One region of the Azospirillum palustre genome, then DNA from elsewhere that is predicted to be linked to it. Evidence: riboswitches for the same ligand, from Rfam matches in the RefSeq annotation. Region 1 holds a riboswitch; each other region holds the start of a gene.
The links. Region 1 has a riboswitch for manganese ahead of CRT60_RS17425 (manganese efflux pump MntP). Riboswitches for the same ligand answer to the same signal wherever they lie in the genome.

Region 1 (9,452 bases):
TGACGCTGAAGCCGATACCCGACAGCAAAAGAACGCCCAACGAGGCGACGGTGACGATGTTGCAAAGCATAGCGACAGACCCTTTCCCTAACCTCTTTCGGCCGCCCGGTTCGATGGGCGGCCAGACCCTTATTGTGCGGTCTCCTGGCAATAGACGCCGGGAGCCGTTTCTTTCTTCCGTGAGCCAAGCCGGGTTGAGGAAAAATATTCGTCCGTGACCCGAACTGTATTTACTTCCAACACCTTGCCGGCACAGGCCTTGCGGAGCGGTCAGATAGTCCCGCAGCTGCGAACTGGCAATGGAAGCCGGCGACAAATCCGCGCAGCTCTGGTTAACAAAATTGTCATGGCAGCGCTTGGGGTGGGGACTCATCCCCTCTCCCCCCCGGGGAGAGGGTTAGGGTGAGGGGGGAGCATGGCGTGCCTTATGCGGCTGAGTGGCACTTCGCATCCTTGCCGATCCACATCATGCATCCCCCTCACCCCGACCCTCTCCCCGGGGGGGAGAGGGGGATTTCGGGCACAATACAGGTCTCGCCCGACGCCGCCCGCAAGGTCACCGTCACCTTCAGCCCCCTGCCATCCTGCCCGGCATCCAGCCGCACCGACGCCCCAAGCCGGTCGGCCAGGGCGCGGACGATGGCCAGTCCCAGCCCGCTGCCGGTGCGCGGCGGCTCGCCCGGACGGTCCAGGCGGTAGAAGCGCTCGAACACCCGCCCGCGCTCCGCCTCCGGGATGCCGGGGCCGTCGTCCTCGACTTCCATCAGCGGCGCCATCGCCGGACCACCCCCCACCCGCACCGTCACCGTGCCGCCCGGCCGGTTGTAGCGGATGGCGTTGTCCAGCAGATTGCCCAGCAGCTCCCCCACCAGAACGGCATTCCCGGCGACCCGCAGGGCGGTTCCGTCCTCCGGCCCCTCAAAGCGCACCTCGACATCCTGGGCCAGCGCCGCCGGCACCTGCTCCGCAGCGACCTCCATCGCCACCTGCATCAGGTCTGTCACCTCAGGGGCGGCGGGGACCACCGGCGAATCCTCGTCGGCGCGGGCCAGCGCCAGCAGCTGGACCAGCAGCCGCTCCAGCCGCTTCACCGCCCCCTCGACATCGTCCAGCGCCGCGCGCCCCTCCGCGCTGTCGGTGCCGTAACGGCGCAGCAGGGCCAGATGGGTGCGCAACACCGCCAGCGGCGTGCGCAGCTGGTGCGAGGCGTCGGCGGTGAAGCGCCGCATCGTGCCGATGGACTGGTCCAGCCGGGCCAGCAGCCCGTTGATGGCGACCACCAGCGGCAGCACCTCCGCCGGCACCACCGCCAGCGGCAGCGGGACCAACGCCATTCCCCCGCGTGCCGAGCGGGCGTCGATCACCCGGCGCAGCCGCTTCAGCGGCGCCAGCCCGCGCCCGACCGCCCCCCACACGAGCATCCCGCTGCCGCCGACCAGCGCCACCTCCAGCAGGGTCAGCCACAGCAGCAGATCGACCTCCAGCGCGCGCCGTCCCGCGGTCGTCTCCGCCACCTGGACCAGCACCGGCTGCGGCACGCCGTAGAGCCGGCGGACCTGCGCCGCCACCCGCACCGGATGGCCGTGATAGGTCGCATCGCGGAAGACCGTGACGTTTGTCGGCATCTCCTGGATGTCCGGCAGCGGCAGGTCGAGATAGCCGGTGATCACTCCGCCCTCATGGGCGACGTTGTAATAGATGTTGTCGCGGGCCTGGCTCTCCAGCATGCCGAAGGCGACGGCCGGCAGATCGACCGTCACCTCGCCGTCGTCGTCGCCTACCGCCAGCCGCTCGGCGATGGCGAGCGTCGAGCCGGCGAGCAGCCGGTCGTGGGTGGACTGCACGAAACCGTGGATCAGCGCCGACCCGCCGACGCCCAGCCCGACCGCCAGCGCCCCCAGCGGCACCAGCAGCCGGGTCAGCAGCCGGCGGCGCAGAGATGGCACCCGCTCCGGCCGGCCCGCCCGAATGGCCGCCATCAGGCATTTTCCATCAGATAGCCCAGCCCGCGGATGGTGCGGATCTGCGGCCCGTCCGGCTCCAGCTTCTTGCGCAGCCGGGCGACATACAGCTCGATGGCGTTCGGCGCCACCGGCTCGTCGAAGCCGAACACCTCGCCGGCCAGCCGGTCCTTCGGTACCACCTTGCCGGCCCTGGTGATCAGCCCCTCCAGCACCGCCAGCTCGCGCTTGCGCAAATCCAGCACCCGGCCGTTCAGCGTCACCGTCGCGGTGGAACGGTCGTAGCGCAACCCGCCGCAGGCCAGTTCCGGCACCGGCGTGCCCTGGCCGCGGCGCACCAGGGCGCGCACCCGCGCCTCGAACTCCGCCGGGTCGAAGGGCTTCAGCAGATAGTCGTCGGCGCCGAGATCCAGCCCCTTCACCCGGTCGGCCACCGCCTCCCGCGCGGTCAGGATCATCACCGGCACGGTGGAGCCGCGGCGGCGGATGCGGGTCAGCACCTCGAACCCCGACAGATCGGGCAATCCCAGATCCAGCACCACCAGCCCATAGGGCTCCGCCCGCTCCAGCCGCACCGCCTCCTCGCCCGACGCGACATGGTCGACGGCGTAGCCGGCCAGCTTCAGCCCCCCGGTCACCCCGCGCGCCAGGGCTGCGTCGTCCTCCACGATCAGGATGCGCAAGGGAGCCGCCTATCGTCCGACTGGGCCATCATCCGACCGCACCTGTTCCGTTCCACCAACAATTTTCATCCGCGACAGATTGGCGACAGGTTGATTGCCTATAGTCACGGCAAATCCGCTTGTAAGCCCAACCAACCCGGCCCGCAACGACGCCGTGGAAACCAACCGCAGGAGAGGAAGAGATGCGCACCAAACTGGCCCTTCTGGTCGCGACCGCCCTGACCGTCACAGTGTCCGTCGCCGTGCCCGCCTTCACCGCCGGCACCGCCCAGGCGCAGTCGGTCCCCGCCGGCTACGACCCCGCCTATGCCAAGATCATCGAGGCGGCGAACCAGGAAGGCGCGCTCAGCATCTATTCCGCCACCGACGCGGCGGCCGTGTCGGAACTCCTGAAGGGGTTCGAGGCGCTCTATCCCAAGGTCAAGCTGGAATACGCCGACCAGAACTCGACCGAGATGTACAACCGCTTCATCAGCGAGGCGGCGGCCAACACCGGCACCACCGACCTGATGTGGTCGTCGGCGATGGACCTGCAGATGAAGCTGGTCAACGACGGCTACGCCCAGTCCTACACCTCGCCGGAATCGAAGAGCATTCCGGACTGGGCCAACTATAAGAACGAGGCCTTCGGCACCACCGCCGAGCCCATCGTCTTCGCCTACAACAAGCGCATCGTCCCCGCCGCCGACGTGCCGAAGACCCACGCCGACCTCGCCAAGCTGCTTGCCGAGAAGCCGGACGCCTACAAGGGCAAGGTCACGTCCTACGATCCGGAGCGCAGCGGCGTCGGCTTCCTCTACATCACCCAGGACGTGCAGGCGAACAAGAACACCTGGGATCTGGTGAAGGCGATGGGCCAGACCGGGGTGAAGCTCTACACCTCCTCGGGCGCGATGATCGAGCGCCTGACGTCCGGCGAGCACACCATCGGCTACAACATGATCGGCTCCTACGTCTACGAGCGCCAGCACAAGGACCCGGAGTCGCTGGGCATCGTTCTGCCGTCCGACTACACCATCGTGATGTCGCGCATCGCCTTCATCCCGAAGGGCGCCAAGCACCCGAACGCCGCCAGGCTGTTCCTCGACTATCTGCTGTCGAAGCCGGGCCAGCAGGCGATGCAGGCCCGCTACATGGGCTCGATCCGCACCGATCTGGCGAGCGCCAACCCGACCGCCGGCATCCCGGAAAGCACGCTGCGCCCGATCCATGTCGGCCCGGAACTGCTGACCTACCTCGACCAGGTGAAGCGCCTGAAGTTCCTGAAGGACTGGCAGAAGGCCCTCCAGGGGAAGTAACAGTCGTCAATCTCCCTCTCCCGCCTCGGGAGAGGGAAGGGGCCCAAGCGAAGCTTGGGAAGGGTGAGGGGTGAGGCACGAAGCCGTGCGGTTCGGGACCCTTGGAATCCCCCTCACCCTCCCCACGCCAATGGCGTGGGTCCCCTCCCTCTCCCGGGACGGGAGAGGGCTTTTAGCGCCAAAGCCGCCGAATCAAGGAAATCCCCCATGAACCGCGCGACGCGCATCGCGGTGATCGTCGCCATGGCGATTGCCGTGCTGGCCCCGATCGGCCTGGTCGTCTACCAGAGCTTCCTCGACGGGCCGTTCTTCCAGCCCAAGACCGCCTTCACGTTCAGCGCCTACGAGTTCGTCCTGGACGACGAGGATTTCTTCGACGCCCTCTACAACTCGTGCGTCATCGCCTTCGGCATGACCGCCATCGCGGTGCCGGTCGGCGCCATGCTCGCCTTCCTGATGGCCCGCACCGACCTGCCGGGCCGCCGCTGGATCGAGCCGGTGATCCTCGTGCCGATGTTCGTGTCGTCGGTGGTGCTGGCCTTCGGCTTCGTGGTCAGCCTCGGCCCGGCGGGCTTCGTCACGCTGTGGTTCAAGGGCGTCTTCGGCTTCGTCCCCTGGTATCTCTACTCCAAGACGACGCTGATCGTCATCGCCGGCCTGACCCACGTCCCGCACGTCTTCCTCTACACCTCGTCGGCCCTGCGCAGCCTGGGCTCCGACGTCGAGGAGGCGGCGCGCATGACCGGTGCCGGCCCGCTGCGCACGGCGCTGACCGTCAGCCTGCCGATGGTGATGCCGAACATCCTCTACGCCGCCGTGCTGGTCTTCTTCCTGGGATTCGAGCTGTTCGGCCTGCCGCTGGTGCTGGGCGACCCCGAGGGCATCCTCGTGCTGGCGACCTACCTCTACAAGCTGACCAACAAGCTGGGCACGCCATCCTACCAGCTGATGGCGGTGGTCGTGGTGGCGATCATCTGCATCGCCCTGCCGCTGGTGGCGCTCCAGCGCTTCCTGCTGCGCGCCGCCAACCGCTACGTCTCGGTGAAGGGCAAGGCCGCGGCGCAGAAGCCGGTGTCCATCGGCGTCTGGCGCTGGCCGGCGGCGGCGATGATCACCGCGTGGCTGCTGTTCACCGTGGTGGTGCCGATCAGCGGCCTGGTGCTGCGCGCCTTCGTGTCGAGCTGGGGCGAGGGCGTCAACCTGCTGGACGTGCTGACGCTGGCGCATTTCCGCGAGCTGATGGAGTTCCCCAACCTGACCCGCGGCATCGTCAACACGCTGCTGATCGCGTCGGTCGGCGGGGCGCTGTCGGTCGGCGTCTACACCATGCTGAACCTCGCCGCCCACCGCTGGCAGTCGGGCTGGACCAGGCTGATGGACTATCTGGTCCTGCTGCCCCGCGCCATGCCGGGCCTCGTCGCCGGTCTGGCGATCTTCTGGGTCTTCCTGTTCACGCCCTTCCTGTCGCCGCTGCGCCAGACCATGATCGCCATCTGGGTCGCCTACACGCTGGTCTGGCTCGCCTACGGCATGCGTCTGGTCAGCGGCGCGCTGCTCCAGATCGGCCCCGAACTGGAAGAGGCCGGCCGCATCGTCGGCGCCAGCCCCGGCCGGGTGTCGCGCGACCTGACGATCCCGCTGGTCAAGGTCGGGTTGTTCTCCAGCTGGCTGCTGATCTTCGTCACCTTCATGCGCGAATACTCCACGGGTGTCTATCTGCTGGCCCCCGGCACCGAAGTGATCGGCTCGCTGCTGGTCTCGCTGTGGGGCACCGGTGCCGTCGACCTCGTGACTGCGCTCTCCACCGTCAACATCGCGATGATCGGCGGCGGCCTGCTGCTGATGTCGCTCTTCGGGAAACGCTCCCATGGCTAAGCTCATCATCGACGACCTGCATTTGTCCTACGGCAGCACCGAGATCCTGAAGGGCATCACCGCCACCTTCGCCCAGGGCGAGATCGTCGCCCTGCTCGGCCGGTCGGGCAGCGGCAAGACCACGCTTCTGCGCTCCATCGCCGGGCTGGAGGAGCCGAAGAAGGGCGTCATCTCCATCGGCGACCAGCCGGTGTTCGACGCCGCCGCCGGCCTCAACGTGCCGTCGGAGAAGCGCGGCCTCGGGCTGGTCTTCCAGTCCTACGCGCTGTGGCCGCACAAGACGGTGTTCGAGAACGTCGCCTACGGCCTGCGCCTGCGCAACGTGGCCAAGGCGGAGCTTCAGCAGCGCGTCGCCGCCGTTCTCGACGGCGTCGGGCTCGGCCATCTCGGCGACCGCTATCCGCACCAGATGTCGGGCGGCCAGCAGCAGCGCGTGGCACTGGCCCGCGCGCTGGTCTACAACCCGCCGGTCATCCTGCTCGACGAGCCGCTGTCGAACCTCGACGCCAAGCTGCGCGAGGAGGCGCGCATCTGGATCCGCACGCTGATCAAGCGGATGAACCTGACCGCCGTCTTCGTCACCCACGATCAGGTCGAGGCGATGGCGATCGCCGACCGCATCGTCCTGCTCGACGGCGGCCGCATTGTCCAGGCCGGCACGCCGGAACAGCTCTACACCGAGCCGGTCAGCCTGTTCGCGTCCGAGTTCATGGGCGTCAACAACCAGATCAAGAGCCGGGTGCAGGACAAGCGCGGCGGCTACGCCCGCATCGAGCTGTCCGGCCATCCGCTGTGGGGCAAGGACCGCGCCGGCAAGGGCGTGTCGGAGGAGGCCACCGGCGTCATCCGCCTGGAACAGGTCGACGTGGTGGACGGCCCGGGGGGAGGGGATGGCGAGAATCGCATCCCGGCCCAGCTGGAGACCTCGCTCTATCTCGGCAGCCACTGGGAGCATGTCTTCCGCTGCGGCGACCAGACGCTCCGCGCCTTCGGCCGCCCGCTGGCGGCCGGCACCCACTGGCTGCACCTGCCGCCGGAACAGCTCTGGGTGTTCTGAGCGGGGCTTCCGCCGCACCAGGATCCCCTCTCCCTTCCGGGGAGAGGGGATCCTCAAACCTCGATCAGCGCATAGGGCCGCCCGGTCTCCTTGGGGATGGTCTGCGCCACGTTGTAGACCGGCGTCCGTCGCGCCCGCAGACCCGGCACTGAATTATACCTTCCTCTATAGAGTGAAAAATTTTTAATTGAAAAGTAATGAAGGGAAAGCGCAGGCTCTCCGTCTGACATTCCATGATCTTGAAAGTCGAATGGAGCCGGCATCCTGCCGGTTGACGCCCAATGACTGCCGCTATATGGTCGCCGCAGTTGGGGAGTAGCTTCCGGCGCCTCGCCGGGAACGTGTCAACATTCTTGTGCCCGATGCGGTGCATGGCACGTTCAGCGGACATCCGTCTGCCTAGCGAGACCAGTGTGCCCGAGGGTCCGCGCCGGCCGGATTTCGGACATGCTGTCTCATATGTCCGGCACGGATCCGCTCCGTGACCCCTCTTTCAATCGCCGTCCTCTCGCTCAGCATGTCTGCCGACGCCTTCGCCGCCTCCATCGGCCGTGGCGCGTCGCAGCGCCCCAGCGTCGCCGTCGCCATCAAGGGCGGGCTGGTGTTCGGCGTGGTCGAGGCCATCACGCCGCTGGTCGGCTGGGCGCTCGGGCTGGCGGCGGCCAGCTATGTCGCCGCCGTCGATCACTGGATCGCCTTCCTGCTGCTGTCGCTGGTCGGCGGCAAGATGGTCTGGGAAGGCTTCCAGCCGGAGACCGACGATCCGGAGCGGCAGGCCCGGCGCGCCAGCCCGTGGACGCTGGTCGCAACGGCGGTCGGCACCAGCATCGATGCGGCGGCGGTCGGCGTCTCCCTGGCCTTTCTCGGATCCGACATCGTCACCATCGCCCTGTCCATCGGCTTCGCCACCTTCGCGATGACCACCATCGGCATGCTGATCGGCCGGGCCGTCGGCCATCGCATGGGCAAGATCGTCGAGGTGCTCGGCGGGTTGGCTCTGATCGCGCTCGGAACCTCGATCCTGGTCGAGCATCTCGACCTGTTCGCCTGACCGGGAGCGGTGGGGAGCGACGGCGAGCGGCGATGCGGGAAATGAAAATAATCCTATAAATTGGGGAAATTCCTTATAGGCTTGCCGCGTGTTTTTCCCAACCGCGGAGCCTTGCCATGCCCCTCGATCCCCGCAGCTTCACCGGCGACAATTTCCCCCGCTGGGCCGAAGAGCCGCCGACACCTGCCGAAGGCTCGCTGGTTCCCGGTTCGCAGTTCCATGAAGAGCAGTGGATCATGGCCGCCGGCATGCTGGCGCGCGGCAACAGCTTCCTTCAGGTCTCGCGCGCCATGGGGTGCAGCCGTACGACGCTGTGGCGGGCCTATTACGGCTCCAAGGATTTTCGTCACAGGGTTTGGTGGGAGCGGCAGGCGCTGAACCGCGAGGCCGAACTGCGGCTGTCCTCGCTGCGGGTGCTGGTGGCCGAGCAGATCGAGCGGCTGGTCACGTCCGGCGATCCCGCCACCGTGCGCTGGCTGGCCGAGCGGCTCGGCCTCATCCCCGGTCCTGGGACCGCCCGCCACCCCTCGCGGGACATGATGGAGGAAACGCTGCGGGCGCCGCGCCCGGAAGACCCGCCCGCCGTCACCGTCCCCGAACTCGACGACGACCTGCCCGGCGCCATCCGCGAACGCACCGTGGATAGCCCTCTCTCCCCCGGGGAGAGGGAGGGGACCCGCGCCGAAGGCGTGGGGAGGGTGAGGGGGCTGGCGCGCGATCCGCGCGCCGCCAAGGGGCATACTGCCCCTTGGCAATCCCCTGGCGCGGTCGTTCCGTCCGCGCTGCCCCCCTCACCCAACCCTCTTCCCAGGGGGGAGAGGGCTTACAAGCGGTCGCCTTCGCCTGACGTCGGTGTCCGGCGCCGGTAGGCGGGCGATGGAACATCACCCGAAAACCGTTCCACGCCGTTCCATCCCGCCGGCCGGGACGGAGGCACCCACCCCCCGGTCAGCCCCCGAAATTCGGCTTTCCCGCCAGGATGTTGGAGGTCACGTGCCGGATGTCGCGCAGGCCGCACATCGCCATGGTCACGTCCATCTCCTTGGCTATGATCTCCAGGCACTGGGCCACGCCGGCCTCGCCGCCGGCACCCAGCCCATAGAGGAAGGCGCGGCCGATGAAGGTGCCCTTGGCGCCCAGCGCCAGCGCCTTGACCACGTCCTGGCCGGAGCGGATGCCGCCGTCCATCAGCACCTCGATGCGGTCGCCCACCGCCTCGACGATGGCCGGCAATGCCGAGATGGAGGAGATGGCGCCGTCCAGCTGCCGCCCGCCATGGTTCGACACGATCAGTGCGTCGGCGCCGGTGTCCGCCGCCATCACCGCGTCCTCCGGGTCGAGGATGCCCTTCAGGATCAGCTTGCCGCCCCAGCGGTCCTTGATGCGGCGCACGTCGTCCCAGTTCAGCGTCGGGTCGAACTGTTCCGCCGTCCAGGAGGACAGCGACGACAGGTTGCTGACCCCGGTGGCGTGGCCGACGATGTTGCGGAAGGTGCGGCGGTGGGTCCGCAGCATGTTGATCGACCA
Region 2 (9,452 bases), on a different contig from region 1:
CGGTCGAGTTCGGCCCTCATGCCCACCGTCAGCGGAATGTCGGCGTCTTTGAGGCTATCCAGCAGATCCTCCGCCAGTTCCAGGCGCTCCTGCGGCGAAAGATGACTGAAGTCGATCCTGGGCATGGCCTCGTCTCTCCTGTGCAATTTGAAGATGGCACTGCCGAACGAGCCTGTCGAGAATTGCCAAAGCGATCTTTTGCGGTGGCTCCATCACAAACGGCAAGCCCGATACCCGACATGCGAACGGCCCGCCCCCGATCCGGGGCGGGCCGTTCGCATGTCGGGCCTGAACCGCTCCGGCTCAGGCGCGCGGGGCGTGCTTGTTCAGGATGCGCTGGAGCGTGCGGCGGTGCATCTTCAGGCGGCGCGCGGTTTCCGATACGTTGCGGTCGCACTGTTCGAAGACGCGCTGGATGTGCTCCCAGCGGACGCGGTCGGCCGACATCGGGTTTTCCGGCGGTTGGGGCAGCGGGCGGCCGTCGGCCAGCAGCGCGGATTCCACCGCGTCGGCATCGGCCGGCTTCGGCAGGTAATCGACGGCGCCGGCCTTCACCGCGGCGACGGCGGTGGCGATGTTGCCGTAGCCGGTCAGCATGACGATCCGGGCGTCGGGACGGGCGTCGCGCAGGGCCGACACCACGTCCAGCCCGTTGCCGTCGCCCAGACGCAGATCGACCACCGCGAAGGCGGGCGCCGATTCCTGCGCCACCTCGATGCCGAGCTGGATGCTGTCGACCGCGACGACGTTGAAACCGCGCTTTTCCATGGCGCGGGCCAGCCGCGTGCGGAAGGGGGCGTCGTCGTCGACGATCAGGAGGCTGCGGGTGACGTCGCCAGTGAAGGTCAGTTTGACGGCATCGCCCGACAGCATGTCATCGGTTGTTTTGAGGGTGTCCACCGTAAAACCTCATTTCTTGGCGTTGATGGTCTTCCAGCGCACGGAAATCCGCGCACCGGTTCCGCCCTGATTGGAGTGCCCGCCGGCGGCCTGATCAGCGGGCGGCGTGCCGTCCGGCGGATTGTTGGTGTAGCGCACGGTTGCGCCGGTCTTTTCCAGCAGCGTCTGCGCGATGAAAATGCCGAGGCCCATATGCCCGCCGCCCGTCTGCCCCTTGGGCCCGGAGCGCTCGCCGCGCACCGACAGGTACGGCTCGCCGATGCGGCCCAGCAGATGGGGCGGGAAGCCCGGTCCGTCGTCCATCACCGTGATGGTGACGCCACGCCCGTCCCAGGCGGCGGCGACCGTCACCTTGTGGCGGGCGAACTGGTGGGCGTTCTGGATGAAGTTGCCGATGCCGTGGATGATCTCAGGGCTGCGGCGCAGGAAAGGCTCCTCCGCCTCGCCGACCGGGTGCGGTTCCACGGCGAAGTCGATGTGGCCGAGACGGTGCGGGGCGGCGGCGGCCTCGATCAGCGTGGTCAGCGGCAGCCGTTCGAACGGGTCGCCGCCGTCGGCCTCCGGCTTGCGCGCCAGATCGGCCAGGATCTCGCGGCAGCGCATCACCTGGCTTTGCAGAAGCTCGACATCCTCGCCATAGGGACTGTCCGGCGGCAGGTCGCGCGCCAGTTCCTTCGCCACCACGGCGATGGTGCCGAGCGGCGAGCCCAGCTCGTGCGCAGCCGCCGCGGCGAGCGCGCCCAGCGCACCCAGCCGCTGTTCGCGGGCAAGCGCCACCTGCGAGGCGGCGAGCGCATCGGCGAAGCGCCGCGCCTCCGCGGCGACGCGGAAGACGTAGCCGGCGATGAAGACCGACGACACCGTCAGCGACAGCCAGACGCCGAAGGCATAGAGCGGCGCCATCGAGCGCACCGGCTCCTCCCACGGCAGCGGGAAGTGCCAGAGGGCGAGTGCCGTCAGGCAGATCAGGTTCAGCCCGGTCAGCAGCACCGTGCTGTAGCGCGACAGGATGGCCGCACCCACGGTCATCGGCGCCAGCAGCAGGATGGCGAAGGGGTTGCTCAACCCGCCGGTGAGATAGAGCAGCAGCGTCAGCTGCAGCATGTCGTAGCTGAGATACAGCGCCGCGTCGCGGTCGGCCAGCCGCAGCCGGCCGCCGCGCTGGGTCATCGCCACCACGTTCAGCAGGGCCGACGCGCTGATGGCGGCCAGCACCGGCCCCAGCGGCAGCGGGAAGCCCAGCCCGAGATTGACGAAGGTCACCGCGGCCAGCTGACCCAGCACCGCGACCCAGCGGATCAGGATCAGCGTGCGCAGCGTGATGCGGCCGTCGGGCTGCGCCCAATGCGCCGGCACCGGGGAGGCCGGGACCGGTCCGGTCAGCGCGCTGGCGAACGTCACCATGATCGTTGTCCCGATCCTTGTCCCGATCCTCGCCGCTGGGCCGCATGCCCCTGGCGGTTGCGGCGCTTGCCGCCATATTCTGTGCCCATGACCGAACGAACCATCCCACAGCAGCCGGGCACACCTGCCATTGCCCCCGCCATCCGGGCGGAGGGGCTGACCAAGCGCTTCCCCACCCCGGACGGGCGGGACGTCACGGCGGTCGACGCCATCGGCTTCACCGTGCCGCGCGGCAGCGTCACCGGCCTTCTCGGCGGCAACGGCGCGGGCAAGACGACGACCATCTCGATGCTGCTGGGGCTGTTGCTGCCGACGGCCGGGACAGTGGAGATCCTGGGCGTCGACATGGCGCGCCATCGGCATGCCGTGCTTCCGCGCATGAACTTCTCCTCCCCCTACGTCGAACTGCCCCATCGGCTGACGGTGCGGGAGAACCTTACCGTCTATGCCCACCTCTACGGTTTGACATGCGTCAAAAAGCGCGTCCAAGAATTGGCCGAGCATCTTGACCTGTCGCGTTTTCTGGATCGGCCGTCGGGCGGACTGTCGGCGGGACAGAAAACCCGCGTGGCGCTGGCCAAGGCTTTGCTGAACGACCCGGAGCTTCTGCTGCTGGACGAGCCGACGGCGTCGCTCGATCCCGACACCGCCGACTGGATACGGACATATCTCGAACGCTACCGGCTGCGCACCGGCGCCACCATCCTGCTGGCCTCCCACAACATGCTGGAGGTGGAACGGCTGTGCGACAGCGTGCTGATGATGCGGCAGGGGCGGATCGTCGACCGCGGCGCGCCGTCGGCCCTGCTCGCCCGCTACGGCCGCCAGACGCTGGAGGAGGTCTTCCTCGACATCGCCCGCGCCTCCGACGACCGCATCCTGACCGGGGAGACTGCCGATGCCGCCGAATGAACTGGCGATCCCGCGCGCGGATTTCTCGCTGCGCCGGGTCGGCGCCATGGTGCTGCGCTACTGGTACCTGCTGCGCGGCTCCTGGCCGCGTATCCTGGAGCTGGCCTATTGGCCGACCATGCAGATGATCCTGTGGGGCTACATCAACCAGTTCATGGCCTCATCCAGCGGCGGCGGCAGCGGCTGGGTGGCGCAGGGCGCCGGCGTGCTGGTCAGCGCGGTCCTGCTGTGGGACGTGCTGTTCCGCGGCCAGCTCGGCGTCTCCATCTCCTTCCTGGAAGAGATGTGGTCGCGCAATCTGGGTCATCTGTTCGTCAGCCCGCTCCGCCCCGGCGAATGGGTGACGGCGCTGATGACCATGAGCCTGCTGCGCACCCTGATCGGCGTGCTGCCGGCGGCGGGGCTGGCGATTCCCTTCTTCGGCTATTCGGTCTTCACGCTCGGCCTGCCGCTCGCCGCCTTCTTCGCCAATCTGATCGTGCTGGGCTGGTCGCTGGGGTTGCTGATCGTGGCGCTGATCCTGCGCTACGGCATGGGGGCGGAGGGGCTGGCCTGGATCGTCGTCTTCATGCTGGCCCCGGTCAGCGCGGTCTATTACCCGGTGTCGGTCCTGCCGGCCTGGCTCCAGCCGGTGGCGCTCGCCCTGCCGTCCGCCCATGTGTTCGAGGGCATGCGGGCGCTGGTGTTCGACGGCACGCTGCGCTGGGACCATCTGGCCTGGGCGGTCGGGCTGAACATCGTCTACATGGCGGGCGGCATCGCCGTGTTCCTCTATGCCTTCCACCAAGCGCGGGTGCGCGGTGCCTTGCTGCAAACCGGCGAATAGCGGGTAGAGTGCCGGCCCCACTACGTCAGCGACACCGGAGACAGCCGCCATGACCCCGCCCACCGCCGCCGACCCTGCCACACCCGACCTGTTCGACCGGCTCGTCGCCGGGGCGCGGCCGGACTGGTCGGCCTATGTCGACCATGCCTTCGTGCGCGGGATGGGCGACGGCACGCTGCCGCAGGAGTGCTTCCGCCATTATCTGGTGCAGGACTACCTGTTCCTGATCCATTTCGCCCGCGCCTATGCGCTCGCCATCTACAAGGGCCGCGACCTGCGCGAGATGCGGGCCTCGCTGAACGGGCTGAAGGCGATCCTCGACATGGAGATGGACCTGCATGTCGGCCTGTGCGCCGGCTGGGGCCTGCCGGCCGCCGAACTGGAGCAGGCGGCGGAGTCAAAGGCGACGATGGCCTACACCCGCTATGTGCTGGAAACCGGCTTGCGCGGCGACCTGCTGGACCTGCATGTCGCGCTCAGCCCCTGCATCATCGGCTATGCCGAGATCGGCCGCCGGCTGGCGGCGCTGCCGGGTGCGCTCGACGATGCCAACCCCTACCGTGTCTGGATCGCCGAATATGCCGGCGATGCCTATCAGGAGGTGGCGCGGGCGGCGCGGGAGAATTTGGACCGGCTGGCGGCCGACGGCATGACCGAGGCGCGCTTTCCCCGGTTGCTGACCATCTTCCGGCAGGCGTCCCGGCTGGAAGCGGACTTCTGGGAAATGGGGATGACGCTGGCGGAGTAAGAGCTACGGGAAGGAGGAGGCGTCTGCCTCCTCACCCCGCCAAGGTCACCCCGCCAGGTCACCCCATCGTGTGCTCCAGCAGGATCTTCGCGCCCAGCCCGATCAGCACGACGCCGCCGGCCATCTCGGCCCAGCGGCCCAGATGGTTGCCCGCGGCCTTGCCGATCAGCACGCCGCCGAAGGCGACCGCGAAGGTCACCACGCCGATCAGCGCCGAGGTCGTCACCATGTCGACATCGACCAGCGCCAGCCCCGCCCCCACGGCGGCGGCGTCGATGCTGGTGGCGACGGCGGTGGTCAGCAGGGCCAGCCATTCGGCGCGCACGCTGCGCACCGGGCCGCAATCCTCCTCGCCCTCATCCTCGCCGTCCATAATGGCGTTGCGCAGCATCGCACCGCCGACCGCCAGCAGCAGGCCGAAGGCGATCCAGTGATCGACCGACTCCACCAGACTGGCGAAGGCGATGCCGATGCCCCAGCCGACCAGCGGCATGGCGAACTGGCAGACGCCGAAGGCGGCCCCCACCCGCACCGCTTCCGGCAAACCGGCACGGCGCGAACAGGCACCGCGGCCGAGAGCGGCGGCGAAGCTATCCATCGAAAGGCTGAAAGCGAGCGCGAGGGACGTGGCGATCATGGCTATTCCCGGGCCAGACAACACAGTGGAATCGGGCGGACTCCGGCTGGCCGCGGAGATGTCCGATCCACTGGTCTCGCCGGGTCGACCCTTTGGTCGCCGTGCGCGCCATGGCGGTAACGGCCGAAGGCCGGAACCATCCAAGTCTGTTGACGCGAACCCCACCGGATCGCTGCCGGCGGGTGGCTACTCCCCAATGACGGCGGAAGTCCTACAGGGACTAGGGGCTTGGGTCAAGCGCCGGTTTGCCGCAGGTGCGAATTGCGGCCGCGCAGATAGGTGGCAGCCACCGAGCGGTCGTCGCCCAGCGTCACCTGGATGAACAGCTCCTCCTCCAGATCGCCGTCCACCGCCTTCATGCGATGTCGCATAGCCGGCGTCGCGGCGGGATCGAGCACGACGAGGTCGGCCCAGCGGCCGGGCTCCAGGCTGCCGATCTCGCCGGCCATGCCCAGCGCCTCGGCATTGCCGCGAGTCATCCAGTGCAAGGCGGCGAGCGCCGGCAGGTTCTGCCGCCGCAGTTGCAGCACCTTGTAGGCCTCCGCCGCCGTGCGCAGCATGGAATAGCTGGTGCCGCCGCCGACATCGGTGGCGATGGCGGTGCGCACCGGCCGCTCCGGCTTCGACAGGGCGTCGAGGTCGAACAGGCCGCTGCCGATGAACAGGTTGCTGGTCGGGCAGAAGACGGCGACCGAGCTGCTCTCCGACAGCCGGGCCATCTCCGCGTCCGACAGATGGATGCAGTGGCCGAACAGCGAGGTCGGTCCCAGCAGCCCGAAACGGTCGTAGACGTCGGTGTAGTCGCGCGCACCGGGAAACAGCCGGCCCACCTCGGCGATCTCGTCGGTGTTCTCCGACAGATGGGTCTGCATGTGGACGCCGGGATGCTCGCGCAGCAGCGCACCGGCGGCCTCCAGCTGCGCCTCGGTCGAGGTGATGGCGAAGCGCGGCGTCACGGCATAGCGCTGCCGCCCGGTCCCATGCCAGCGGCCGATCAGATCCTTGCCGTCGCGGTAGCTGCTGTCGGCTGTATCGGTCAGGGCGGCGGGGGCATGGCGGTCCATCATCACCTTGCCGGCGATCAGCCCGGCGCCGCGCGCCTCGGCCTCGGCGAACAGGGCATCGACCGACTGCGGGTGGACGGAGCCATAGACCACCGCCGTGGTCGTGCCGTTGCGCAGCAGCTCGTCCATGAAGAAGGATGCGTTGGCGGCGGCATGGGCCGGATCGGCGAAGCGCTGCTCCTCGATGAAGGTGTATTTCTCCAGCCAGTCGAGCAGCTGGGCGCCGTAGGAGGCGATGACCTGGGTCTGCGGGAAATGGATGTGGGTGTCGATGAAGCCCGGCAGCACCAGCTTGCCGCTGTGGTCGTCGACCGCCACCCCGTCCGGAACCCGGCCGCGCAGATCGTCCCAGTCGCCGACCTCCAGAATCCGCCCGTCAGCCCCGACCAGTAGCAGCCCGTCCTCACAATAGGTCAGGCAATCGAGATCGCCCGGCCCGGCGGGCGCGCGATGGAAGCTGAGCAGGCGTCCGCGGATGGCGGCGGAAACGGGGACGGCGATAGACTGGTCGGGCATGGGGGTCCGGTTCGATGGAGTGCTGTGAGGGAGGGTTACTTAATGTTCCCGGACCACGCCGCCAACACCGCCCGCTCCTGCGGGGTGATTCCGGTGATGTTGGCGGGGGGCATGGCGCTGCTGTAGCCGGCTTGCAGGCGGATCTGCTCGGCATGGCGGCGGATGCCGTCGCCTTCCAGCACGACGCCGCGCGGCGGGGTGGCGATGCCCTCCCACACCGGCTGGGCGGCATGGCACATGCTGCATCGGGTGGCGACGATCTCCTCCACCTGGGCGTAGCCGACCTTGACCGGCGCCGCAGCGGCGGTGTCGGCCGTCGCCGGCCCCATGGTGCTGAGCCAGATGCAGCCCAGCATGCCGGCGGCGGCCACACCCCAGGTCCACCAGGGCGTCGGCTTGCCGGCATGGCGGCTGTTGAAGAAATGGCGGATCGCCGTGCCGACCACCAGGACCAGCGCCACCATCGCCCAGTTGTAGCGGGTGGAGCTGACCAGCGGGTAATGGTTGGACAGCATCAGGAAGACGACCGGCAGGGTCAGGTAGTTGTTGTGCAGCGAGCGCTGCTTGGCCTTTTTGCCCAGCGACGGGTCCGGCGTCTCGCCGCGCAGCATGGCGGCCACCGTCTTGCGCTGGTTCGGGATGATCAGCATGAAGACGTTGCAGGCCATCATCGTCGCCATCAGGGCGCCGACCTGCAACATGGCGCCGCGCCCGCTGAAGATCTTCGTCATGCCCCAGGCCGTCGCCACCAGCATGACGAAGCCGGCGACAGCCAACGCCCCGTCGTTGCGGCCGAGCGGCGACTTGCACATCAGGTCATAGGCGACCCAGCCCGCCACCAGCGCCCCGACGCTGATCGCCACCGCCTGCCAATGGCTGAGCGCCAGCACGTCCTGGTCGATCAGGAACAGGTCGGCGCCGCGGTAATAGAGCACGCACATCAGGAAGAAGCCGCTGAGCCACGTCGCGTAGGATTCCCACTTGAACCAGGTCAGATCCTCCGGCAACTGCGGCGGGGCGACCATGTATTTGGTCATGTGGTAGAAGCCGCCGCCGTGAATCTGCCAGGCGTCGCCCGCCGTCCCGGACGGCGCCCCTGTCCGCTTGCGCAGCGAGGCGTCGAGATGGATGAAGTAGAAGGACGATCCGATCCAGGCGATGGCGGTGATGACGTGCAGCCACCGCGCCAGGGCGTTGATCCATTCCCACAGGATGGGCTCCATCGCGCGCACGCTCCTTCCGGTCAGGTCGATGGCATGACTGTAAGGCCAGTGTGCAGCTGCGGAAAACCATTCGTCCGTCCCAACAGCTTCAAAAAATGACGAAAGATGGAAGGGTGCCGACCGTGCCGCCGGTTGCCAACCCTCCTGCGAATTGGTAGAGGGGCTTACCCTTCCTCGCACCGCACGGCTCTCCGCGATGCCCACGTCCGGCAGCACAGTCACCCGCCGTGCCCTTCTGATGCTGCTCGCCGCCGCCTTCGCGCTGCTGGCGATCATCATGATGTCGGGATGGCTGGCGGACAGCACCCAGCAATATTCCCGCTCCGTCAGCCGGATAACGGCCCTGCGGGTCGCCGCCGGGACACTGCTCAGCCAGTTGCAGGATGCCGAGATCGGACAGCGCGGCTACCTGCTGACCGAGGACCGCCAATATCTCAAGCCCTACGAGGCGGCGGTCGCGGCGGTGGACGCCACCATCGCCCGGCTGCGCGAACTGGTCGACGGCGATGCCGGCGAGCTGCACATCGTCGACCGTCTCGTCGGTCTGGCCGCCGCAAAGCGGGAGGAACTGGCGGAGACCATCGCCCTGATGGGGGCCGGACGCCGGGAAGACTCCCTGGCCATCGTGCGCACCGGCCGCGGCATGCGGCTGATGGACGATGCCCGGCGCTCGCTCGACGAGCTGATCACCCCCGCCGATGCCCAGCTCGACACCCAGCTCCGCGCCCTGACCGGGCAGGCCAGGACGTCGGGATGGGTGGCGATCCTGGGCGGCCTGTTCATCCTGCTGGTCGTCGGCGGCGCCGTGTGGATCGCGGTCGGCTACACGCGCGCCCTCATGCAGGCGCAGCGCGCGATCCAGGCCCTCAACGATTCCCTGGAACAGCGCGTGTCGGAGCGCACCATGGAGTTGCAGCGGGCCAACGACGAGATCCAGCGCTTCGCCTACATCGTCAGCCACGATCTGCGCGCACCGCTGGTCAACGTGATGGGCTTCACCAGCGAGTTCGAGGCCGGACTGGCCAGCGTAGCCGCCGACCTCGACCGCCGGCCTGCGGATGGCGACGACGCCACGGCGGCGGAGGCGCGGCGGGCCGTCGCCGAGGACATGCCGGAGGCCATCGGCTTCATCCGCACGTCGACGACGAAGATGGACCGCCTGATCAACGCCATCCTCGCCCTGTCGCGCCAGGGCAGCCGGACGCTGAACCCGGAGCCCATC
Region 3 (9,452 bases), on a different contig from region 1:
GCGGCGACCTATCAGGTCGGTTGGTCCAATGAGGCTGGGCGCAAGAGCAACGCCATGCGGTTGGTGCTGTGGCGGGCGATCGAGGAGCTTAAGAAGCGCGGCGTCACCGCACTCGATCTCGGCGGAATCAACCCGGAGGATGCCCCTGGCGTCACCGAGTTCAAGCTTGGCTTGGGTGGCGAGGCAGTGGAGACTCTCGGACTTTTCCGCTGACGGCATTGGCGGCAACATATCAGTGAAAACTGTGCCAGACACCAGCCAACCCGACAGCAGCGTGACGTGAAGATTTGAAATATCCCCACCAGGGGGATAGGTCATGTTCCATGAGCCACGCCAACAACCCCGATCTGAAGAACCGCCTGCGCCGAGCCGAAGGTCATCTCGCCACCATCACCCGTATGATCGAGGAGGGGCGTGACGGTATCGACATAGCCCAGCAGTTGCAGGCTGTCATCAAGGCCCTGGAGAAGGCGAAGAGCGTCCTGATCCTCGACCACATCGACCATCATCTCGAAGAGATCGTCGGCCCCATTCCCCGAGAGGACCGCGATCGGCTCGCCAAGCTGCGCGAGCTTGCCAAGTACCTTTAGGAGGCTGCTATGTGCTGCCGGACCGCTGTCGAACGCGCCTTCACTGAAATGGTGAGACGCGGTGAGCCGTACGAACATGCCCGGGACGTCGGGCTCGCCATCTTCCGGTTCCATCATCCTGACGTTCCAGAGGCAGAAGCCGGGTTGACGGTGGATCTCTGGACCCGTCCTTCCCTGCTCCATTAGCAGGACGCGGAAAAAGGGCTGTGCACGGCTGTGGTGTCGTGATTCCCTCCATTGAGGGAAAAGGTGACTGTCGAGGGAATGATGCGGGGTTCGGACGAACGCAGCGAGGGTCTTTTCAGCTACGTGAGTTGCGAGGCGCGGGTTCCGGCGACCCATCCATTGCGGGCGATCCGGGCCATTGTGGACGAAGCGCTGGAGGTGATGTCACCGGCCTTTGAGGGTCTGTACTCCAAGATCGGGCGGCCTTCGATCCCGCCGGAGAAGCTGCTGCGGGCACTGCTGCTCCAGGCCTTCTACTCGGTGCGCTCGGAACGCCAGTTGATGGAGCAGCTCGACTACAACCTGCTGTTCCGCTGGTTCGTCGGCCTGTCGATGGACGCTCCGGTGTGGGACGTGACGGTGTTCACCAAGAACCGCGAGCGTCTGCTGGCCGGGGATGTGGCGGCCAAATTCCTGGCCACCGTGCTGGGCCAGCCGAAGGTGAAAGCGTTGCTGTCGGACGAGCACTTCTCGGTGGACGGGACGCTGATTGAGGCGTGGGCCTCGGTAAAGAGCTTCCGGCCCAAGGATGGCAGCGGTGAGCCGCCGGGGCCGGGACGCAACGGCGAACGCGACTTTCACGGCGAGAAGCGCTCCAACGAGACCCATGCCTCGACCAGCGACCCCGAGGCGCGGCTGTACCGCAAGGGCAACGGCCAGCCGGCGAAACTGGCCTTCATGGGGCATGCGTTGATGGAGAACCGAAACGCCTTGGTGGTTGATGTCCGGCTGACGGCGGCCACCGGCTTGGCTGAACGCGAGGCTGCGGTGTCCATGGTCGAGGCCATCCCCGGCCGCCACCACATCACGGTGGGCGCCGACAAGGCCTACGACACCAAGGATTTCGTGGCGAACATGCGCGAGTTGGGCGCCGCCCCGCACGTCGCCCAGAACACCCGCAACCGCCGCTCGGCCATCGACGGCCGAACCACCCGCCACTCCGGTTACGCAGTCAGCCTACGAATCCGCAAGCGCATCGAAGAGGTCTTCGGCTGGATCAAAGGAGCCGGCTTGCGCAAAACGCGCCATCGCGGCATGGCCCGTGTCGGCTGGATGTTCACCCTGACCGCCGCCGCCTACAACCTGATCCGCCTGCCTAAGCTGCTGGCGGCGGCATAATCGCGCCCGGAGTCCGCCCAAAAGGCGGCCTTGGGCACCCCAGACCGGGGTGCACCCGCTGGTTCCGACCAAAACGGGTGCGAAAGGCGCAAATTTCGAGCCTCCGCGAAGGCAAGGACGTCATACACAGTTCTTTTTCCGCGCCCTGTTAGGGCCAACCCGATGTGTTTCCACTCCATGGCCCCATGGGCGCACGAGCATGAACCATCGTCGGCATCCCGCGTGGCGGTGTCATCGACATGGCACGGAACGGAACAGCCTTTGACCATTGCACCCCAAAAAGAACACCTCCCTCACAGCCGATGTCCAACGTGACGCCCTGCTGGATGGGGTGATCGTCGGGTTGGAGCCCCTTCAGGAAGCCCGCCTCCCAGCTTTCGCGAGGATTTTTACTGCTGGAGGCTAGAGACTGGCCCGATGAGACGAGCGCGAGAGGACCGAGCGCAAAAGAACAAGGAGCAAAGATCCGTGCCTCACAACCATGATGATGCCTACCGGCGCGATGAAGCCCACAGCCATCCCCATGACCACGGGCACGATCATCATGCCGGTCATTCCCATGGCCTTGGTGGACATCATCACGGCCCAGCCAGTTATGATCGCGCCTTCGCCATTGGGACCGTGCTGAACATCGGCTTCGTCGTCATTGAAGCGTTCTATGGCATCGTGGCGAACTCCGTCGCCCTGCTCGCCGATGCCGGACACAACCTGTCCGACGTGCTTGGGTTGCTGCTCGCCTGGGGAGCCGCCTGGCTCACCCGGCGCCGCCCCACGCTCCGGCACACCTACGGGTTTGGCAGTTCGTCGATTTTGGCGTCCCTGTTGAATGCCGTCGTTCTGCTGATCGCCGTCGGAGCCATCGCCTGGGAAGCGGTCGGCCGTTTAACGCATCCGGAACCAGTCGAGGGGGGCGTCGTGATGTGGGTTGCCGCCGTCGGCATCGTCATCAACGCGGTCACGGCCTGGCTGTTCATGGGCGGCAAGGATGCCGACCTGAACGTCAAAGGCGCCTACCTGCACATGGCCGCCGATGCCGCCGTGTCGCTCGGGGTTGTTGTGGCGGCGCTGCTCATCGGCTGGACAGGCTGGCTTTGGCTCGACCCGGTGGTCAGCCTGGTGATCGTCGTGGTGATCGTTGTCGGAACCTGGGGCCTGCTGCGGGAGTCGGCGAACCTCGCCCTGGACGCGGTCCCGGAGGGGGGCAGCCGGGCCGATGTCGAGGCCTATCTTTCCGGGCTGCCGAGCGTCGTTGCCGTCCACGATCTGCATATCTGGGGCCTGAGCACAACAGACACCGCACTCACCGCCCACCTCGTCCGCCCTGATGCCGGAACCGACGACGCATTCCTGAAGGAGGTCGCGCATGACCTGAACGAACGGTTCGGCATCGGGCACGTGACCATTCAGGTTGAGCATGACGGCGGCGACTGCCTCCTGGCTCCGGCTGACGTGGTCTAAACAGGTGCGACCATCCATCCGCTCCTCCCGTCAGCCTGGCTGCGTCCAAGACTCCGGGTAGAGCAATTCCGCCGCCTGTCGGCTGATCGGCGCGGAACCGCGCCTGCCGCTGCGGAGTTGTTCCGGCATGTTCCAGACCGTTCTTCTCTCCACGATCATCCCAGTCGCAGCAGCCATTGGCGGGGGCGCCGCCACCGCATGCTGGCCGCCGTCCCAAAGGTTCCGAAGCATCGTCCAGCACCTTGCTGCAGGCGTGGTGTTCGCCGCGGCTGCGGCAGAACTCCTGCCGGACGTGATCCATGCCAATGCTCCCTGGTCGACACTCCTGGGGGCTGTGATCGGTGTCCTGACGATGCTCGCCCTTGAGCAGTCGGAAGCGCGCTTCGGCGGATCGGTTGGCATGACCGTCGTGGCGGGAGTGGATGTCTTTGTCGATGGCTTTGTTCTTGGTCTCGGGTTTCTCCAAGGAGCGAAGGAGGGACTGCTTCTCACCATTGCGTTGACGGTCGAACTGCTGTTCCTCGGCCTGTCGGTCGCTGGCGCATTTGGCAGTGGCACCAGCAAACCGCGCATCGTCGCGGTGACCACGGGAATTGCGATGGCAATGCCGGTTGGTGCGGTGGTCGGCCTGCTGCTCGGCGGTCTCCCGCCATCGATTCTATCCGGGTTCTTCGCTTTCGGCCTCGTTGCGCTGCTGTATCTGGTCACCGAGGAGCTACTGACCGAAGCGCATGAGGTACGGGACACGCCGATGATGCCGGTAGCATTCTTCGTCGGTTTCCTCGGGCTGATTTACCTTGAGGAGTTCCTGTAGCGTCAGGAAAAATCTAGTTCGCTTGGGCCACCAGACGGAGGTGTCGCCCGGAGGGCTAGCTCTTCGCCTTTCCCGGCACCAAGGTCAACAGTCCGACCAGGGTGATCAGCGCGAATGCGGCGCCAGCCAGGAACGTTGCATTCGGACCCACCGCGGTCCATAGCACCCCGGCCACGGTGCTGGCGGCCAACAGGAAAATTCCGGTCAGAAGATTGTAGAGGCCAAAGCCCGTTCCCCGAAGGTCTGCGGGCGTGGCATCGGCGACGAAGACCGCGAGCAGACCCTGGGTAGCGCCCATGTGGAGTCCCCACAGCGCAACTCCGGCCAGGACGGCCGGCGCGGAACCAGCTGCCGCGAGAACCAGGTCCGCCACGACCAGCAGGCCGACTCCCACAGCCAGCAAGTTGCGTCGGTCCAACCGATCGGCCAGACGTCCCAACGGGTAGGCGGAAATCGCGTAGACGATGTTCATGACGATCAGAACCAGCGGCGCGTAGGCATCCTGCACACCCACACTCTGAGCGCGCAATAGCAAGAAGGCCTCGCTGAATCGCGCCAGCGTCAGCACTGATGCAAGCATCACCACACGCCAGAAGGTCCCATCCAGCCGCCGCAGCTGACCACGCCGGATCGGGAAACGGCGCGGTTCGCCGGACGCTTCCCGGTCGGGCTCGCGCACGCCGAACAGGATCACCGCGACGGCGATCAGAGCCGGGACGACCGCAATCCAGAACACAAGGCGGAAGTTGTCGTCGCTAAGGACCATCAACAGCATGGCAAGTGCGGGGCCGGCGAATGCTCCCACCGTGTCCATCGATTGCCGCAGCCCGAAGGCGGCGCCACGCAGGTCGGGCGGCGTCACCTCGGCGACCAACGCATCGCGCGGCGCCCCGCGAACACCTTTGCCGATGCGGTCGAGAAAGCGGGCGAGCAGCACCGAGGCCAGCGTATCGGCGAGCGGAAACACCGGCTTGGTCAGTGCGGCCATGCCATAGCCAAGCAGCAGCAACGGCTTGCGCCGCCTGGCCCAATCGCTGACCACGCCTGAGAAGACCTTGGTGATGGATGCCGTCGCCTCGGCAATGCCCTCGATGAGACCCACCGACAGCGCACTGGCGCCGAGGACCGAAACCAGGAACACCGGCAGAAGACTGTGGATCATCTCCGAGGAGACGTCCATGAACAGGCTGACGAAGCCCAGAGCGACGACGCTGCGGGGTATGGAGCGGAGCGACAAAGTTGACCTCGCTGCTTTCGTTCACTACCGGGCAGTGTAATCGTGGTGCGGCAAGCTGCGCCCATGGACGTGGTGTTTGCATGGCTCCTGCCGGCAGGAGACCTGCGGAAGAGATCAGGGGAACAAGTCGAGATGCTCGACGAGGATCGAGCATCCCAAGCCGATCAGCGCGATGCCACCGAGCGCTTCCACCACCTTGCCGAAGCGCACGCCCACCGCCTTGCCGATCATCATGCCGATGGTGGTCATCGCAAAGGTGGCGAGACCGATCGACAGAGCGATGAGGATGATGTTGGTGTCCAGGAGCGCCAGGGAAACGCCGACCGCGGCGGCATCGATGCTGGTGCCGACCGCTGTGGCGACCAGCGTCCAGGGGCTGGACCCGGTGGAGGCATCATCCTCGCCCTCTTGGGACTGGAAGCCCTCCCAGACCATTTTGCCGCCGACGAGGCCGAGCAGAGTAAATGCGATCCAATGGTCGACGGCAGTGACGAAGCCTGCCGCAGCCAGGCCCAATGCCCAGCCGATCAATGGCGTGATTGCTTCGACGGCGCCGAAAACCAAGCCGCCTTTGAGGGCAGCCGGGAAGGTGGGTCGGCGGGATGCACCACGGCCGATGGAGGCGGCAAAGGCATCGGCCGACATGCTGAGCGACAACACGGCAATCGATAGAGGAGTCATCGTCCATCCCGCCGGTCTTGTGAGACAGCGCGTTCGAGAATCCGGCCGGCGCGGATCGTCGAACACACTGGTCTCGCTAGGCAGACGATCGTCCACTGAACGCGCCATGCGTCCTTGAGCGCAAGAATGTTGACGTGTTCCCGGCTAGCTGCCGGAAGCTACTCCCCAATGGGCGCGACACTACAGCTCTGTATTTTCATCGTCAACCCTCGGCGAGCGGCTTTGGCATGGTATATTGCGCTTCCAACTCCTTTGCTTTACTCGATTTATGGTTGGGATAGCTAAACATTAAAATACTTTCATTTCCCAACAAGTTTTCCTCTTTATGTCGACCGGCTGGAAGCGGTCGGCGATCTCCTCGGAGACGGGGCCTCGCCGTCGGCTTTCCACAAGTGCGGCGGCGAGGAACCATAGCCGCGCTTGGGTGTCACCGGCTTCCGGCCTCTGCAACAAGCAGCCGTTCAATCTTCCGGGCGGCAACCTCCTCTCCCTCATGGATGTCCAGCGTCGAGCGCAGGCGCCCCGCCGAGTCCAGCAGCAGGATCGTCGCGCTGTGGTCCATGGTGTAGCCGCCGTCTTCCTGCGGTACCTTCCGGGAAAAGATGCCGAGGCTCTTCAGGGCCGCCGCCATCTGATCGGGTGCGCCAGTGACGCCATGGATGCGGGGGTCGAACAGGTCGGTGTAATCGGCCATGACGGCGGGGGTGTCCCGTTCCGGATCGACGGTCAGGAACAGCGGCCGGATCGCCTCTCCCCGCGGCCCGAGCGACCGGAGCAGGTTTGCCACGTAGGACAGGGAGGTCGGGCAGACATCGGGACAGTGGGTGAAACCGAACACCATCACCGTTGGCCGTCCCGGCAGATCGGCGGGCGTGAAGGGCTGGTTCCGCTCGTCCAGCAGCTGCCATCGGCTGCCCTCAGCCAGCGGGCGGGCGGGGTCCGGCTGTGTGGCAGGCGGACCGCCGGACGAAGCCCGCCAGAGCAGCACAAAGCCCGCGACGAGCGCCACGCCCACTGCCGACCACAGAATGAGACGAAGGTGGTGCAGCGTCATCCGGCGGTCACTCCGGCCCCATGGCGCCGGCCCGGCCGACCGTCACCGGCACCGCGACCGTTCCCGCCCGTTCAAAGGTCACGGTCAGCGGAAAGGACTGGCCCGGCTTCAGCCCGCCCTTCAGATCCATCAGCATGATGTGCGTACCGCCCGGCTTCATCTCCAAGGCACCGCCGGCGGGGACGCTCAGCGGACCGGTTTCGGCCATGCGCAGCACGTCGCCATCCTGCTTGGTTTCATGAGGCATGGCATGCCCGGCGACCGGAGCCTCCAGAGCGACGATGCGGTCGGGCTGGGCACCGCCGTTGCGGATCGTCAGATAGACCGCCCCGGTCTGGGCCGAGGGAATGGTCGCGCGCGCCCAGGCCTGCTCAATCGATAGGGCTCCGGTACGGACGGTTTCGGCGGCGGCCGGCAGGGCACAGGCGGCGAAGAGGACGGCGCCTGCCGTCAGGATCGATTTCACGGTCAATGCTCCTTGGGATGAAATGGACTGGCTGGCATCGCACCGCCTGGTCGGCGGCCGGGAGAGGTTCGATCTTCGGCCGGCGCAGCAGCCGAAGAGCGTTCAGGGTGACGATGACCGTCGCCCCGGTGTCGGCGAGAATGGCCAGCCAGAGGTCGGTCGCGCCGATCAGGGTGGTCACGAGGAAGATCGCCTCGAGGCCGAGGGCGAAGGCGACATTGTGGCGGATGTTGGCAACCGTGGCCCGCGACAGAGACCGCGATGTCGCTGATACCGGACAGCCGCCGCAGGGCAGTTTCGATTTTGGTGACGCAACTTGGACAGTCCATACCGTCCACCCGGTAGCGCAGACTCTGCCCGCCGGCGCTGTTCATCGCATCCAGGGCCGTGCCGTCCTGCATCATCCACTCCACCCTTGCCGGTCCGGTTCTTGCCTGCGGCCCTCGTCGACCATGCATCCTCCAGCAACTGGAGGATCAAGGCCGAATTGCCGGAAGCTCCGGAATTTTCCTGATCCGGCCGTCAGGGTGCCGGCAGCAGGGGCGTCACGGCCTTTTTGAAGTCCTCGAACGGCAGAACCCCTTTGTAGGTCTTGCCGCCGATCACGAAGGACGGCGTGGAATTCACGCTGTGGAGCCGTTCGCCGTCCAAGCGGGATTGCAGGATCGCATCCTGGAGTGCCTGGTCGTTGCGGCAGGCGTCATAGGCGGTGCGGGACAGACCGGCGAGCGCGCCGAGACGGGCGAGGACCTCCACCGGATCCTTGGCGTGCGACCAGTCGTCCTGCTTGGCGAACAGCACCGAGAGCAGCGGGAAATAACGCTCCGGTGTCACACAGCGGGCCAGGGTCGCGGCCTCCACACCGCTTCGGTCGAGCGGGAAATCGCGATAGACGATGCGGATTTTGCCGGTATCGACCAGTTCCTGCTTCACCTGCGGCAAAACCGTGTTGTGGAAGGTGGCGCAGTGATGGCAGGTGAGCGAGGCGTACTCGATCACCTCGACCGGAGCCTGGGGATCACCCAGCACGCGCGGCATGGTGGCCGTGACCGGAACGGCAGCGGTGACGGCGGTGGGCGTCTGCGCCGGAACGGCGCCGGCCACCAGCCAGACGGCGAGCGGCGCGGCGAACAGAACGGCGGCACGAAGGGTGCGGCTTGCGAACATGACGATGGAACATCCGATGGCGGGGGGAGGCGACGGGACGCAGCCTGTGCGGCGCCCGAAGCCTTCCTGATTGCGAGGCGAAGCCGGTTGGCGGGCTTTCAAGGAAAGCCGTTCCATAGGGCAGCGGACCGGCGGACGGACTTGTCCGCCGGGATGCGCTCAGACAGCCATGGACGCGATCGGAGGTCGCTGGTCGGGAGCCAAATCCCGTCCCGCTGCGAGGATTGGCGAAACAGGACGGTACCGCTCAGCCACCTGGGCGGGGAATGCCGCCCCAGCCGGTGAAACCGGGAGAACGACACAGCCACCGCCATGCAGGCAGGTCACAACTGGGAGATTTCCCGCGTCGGCCTCGCCCCCGCTGCCGGAATCGCAGCCATCCGGCAGGCAGGCCGTCCAGGGCAGCGCGACCGTTCCTGCGCTTCTCTCCGGCCACCCTCGGCCCGCAACGGCCTGCACCGCACCGAGCACGAAGCTCAGCAGCAGCAGGACGGGCATGAGGCGGCGCAGGCGGATCATGCCGGGATGGTAGCGCGTCCGGAGATGCATCAACAACCGCAAAGGACACTGGCGGGCCGCCCGCACCATTCCCCGGCGGAGCGTCGCACGAAGATAGCTCTTGCTTCTCCAGCGGCTGGAGC

Region 2: linked by a shared signal. The riboswitch ahead of CRT60_RS09455 (manganese efflux pump MntP) and the one ahead of CRT60_RS17425 (manganese efflux pump MntP) in region 1 are both predicted to bind manganese.
Region 3: linked by a shared signal. The riboswitch ahead of CRT60_RS10080 (manganese efflux pump MntP) and the one ahead of CRT60_RS17425 (manganese efflux pump MntP) in region 1 are both predicted to bind manganese.

The regions. Positions count from the first base shown of each region.
Region 1 is NZ_PDKW01000041.1:845,730-855,181, reverse strand. It holds gene CRT60_RS36480 (hypothetical protein) at 1-70, opposite strand, end outside; gene CRT60_RS37545 (sensor histidine kinase) at 480-1,979, opposite strand; gene CRT60_RS17445 (response regulator transcription factor) at 1,979-2,644, opposite strand; gene CRT60_RS17440 (ABC transporter substrate-binding protein) at 2,827-3,942, shown strand; gene CRT60_RS17435 (ABC transporter permease) at 4,150-5,817, shown strand; gene CRT60_RS17430 (ABC transporter ATP-binding protein) at 5,810-6,874, shown strand; yybP-ykoY riboswitch at 7,177-7,354, shown strand; gene CRT60_RS17425 (manganese efflux pump MntP) at 7,356-7,925, shown strand; gene CRT60_RS17420 (hypothetical protein) at 8,042-8,794, shown strand; gene CRT60_RS17415 (alpha-hydroxy acid oxidase) at 8,874-9,452, opposite strand, start outside.
Region 2 is NZ_PDKW01000039.1:729,660-739,111, reverse strand. It holds gene CRT60_RS09485 (addiction module protein) at 1-125, opposite strand, end outside; gene CRT60_RS09480 (ActR/PrrA/RegA family redox response regulator transcription factor) at 304-900, opposite strand; gene CRT60_RS09475 (ActS/PrrB/RegB family redox-sensitive histidine kinase) at 910-2,304, opposite strand; gene CRT60_RS09470 (ABC transporter ATP-binding protein) at 2,392-3,216, shown strand; gene CRT60_RS09465 (ABC transporter permease) at 3,203-4,042, shown strand; gene tenA (thiaminase II) at 4,092-4,790, shown strand; gene CRT60_RS09455 (manganese efflux pump MntP) at 4,849-5,427, opposite strand; yybP-ykoY riboswitch at 5,510-5,634, opposite strand; gene guaD (guanine deaminase) at 5,661-7,007, opposite strand; gene CRT60_RS09445 (urate hydroxylase PuuD) at 7,043-8,230, opposite strand; gene CRT60_RS09440 (sensor histidine kinase) at 8,427-9,452, shown strand, end outside.
Region 3 is NZ_PDKW01000040.1:14,914-24,365, forward strand. It holds gene CRT60_RS10050 (lipid II:glycine glycyltransferase FemX) at 1-213, shown strand, start outside; gene CRT60_RS10055 (metal-sensing transcriptional repressor) at 324-590, shown strand; gene CRT60_RS10060 (IS5-like element ISAzs10 family transposase) at 858-1,934, shown strand; gene CRT60_RS10065 (cation diffusion facilitator family transporter) at 2,403-3,392, shown strand; gene CRT60_RS10070 (ZIP family metal transporter) at 3,520-4,206, shown strand; gene CRT60_RS10075 (MFS transporter) at 4,262-5,443, opposite strand; gene CRT60_RS10080 (manganese efflux pump MntP) at 5,558-6,100, opposite strand; yybP-ykoY riboswitch at 6,203-6,303, opposite strand; gene CRT60_RS10085 (SCO family protein) at 6,552-7,178, opposite strand; gene CRT60_RS10090 (copper chaperone PCu(A)C) at 7,186-7,644, opposite strand; partial or broken gene CRT60_RS37760 (hypothetical protein) at 7,932-8,102, opposite strand; gene CRT60_RS10100 (DsbA family protein) at 8,167-8,811, opposite strand.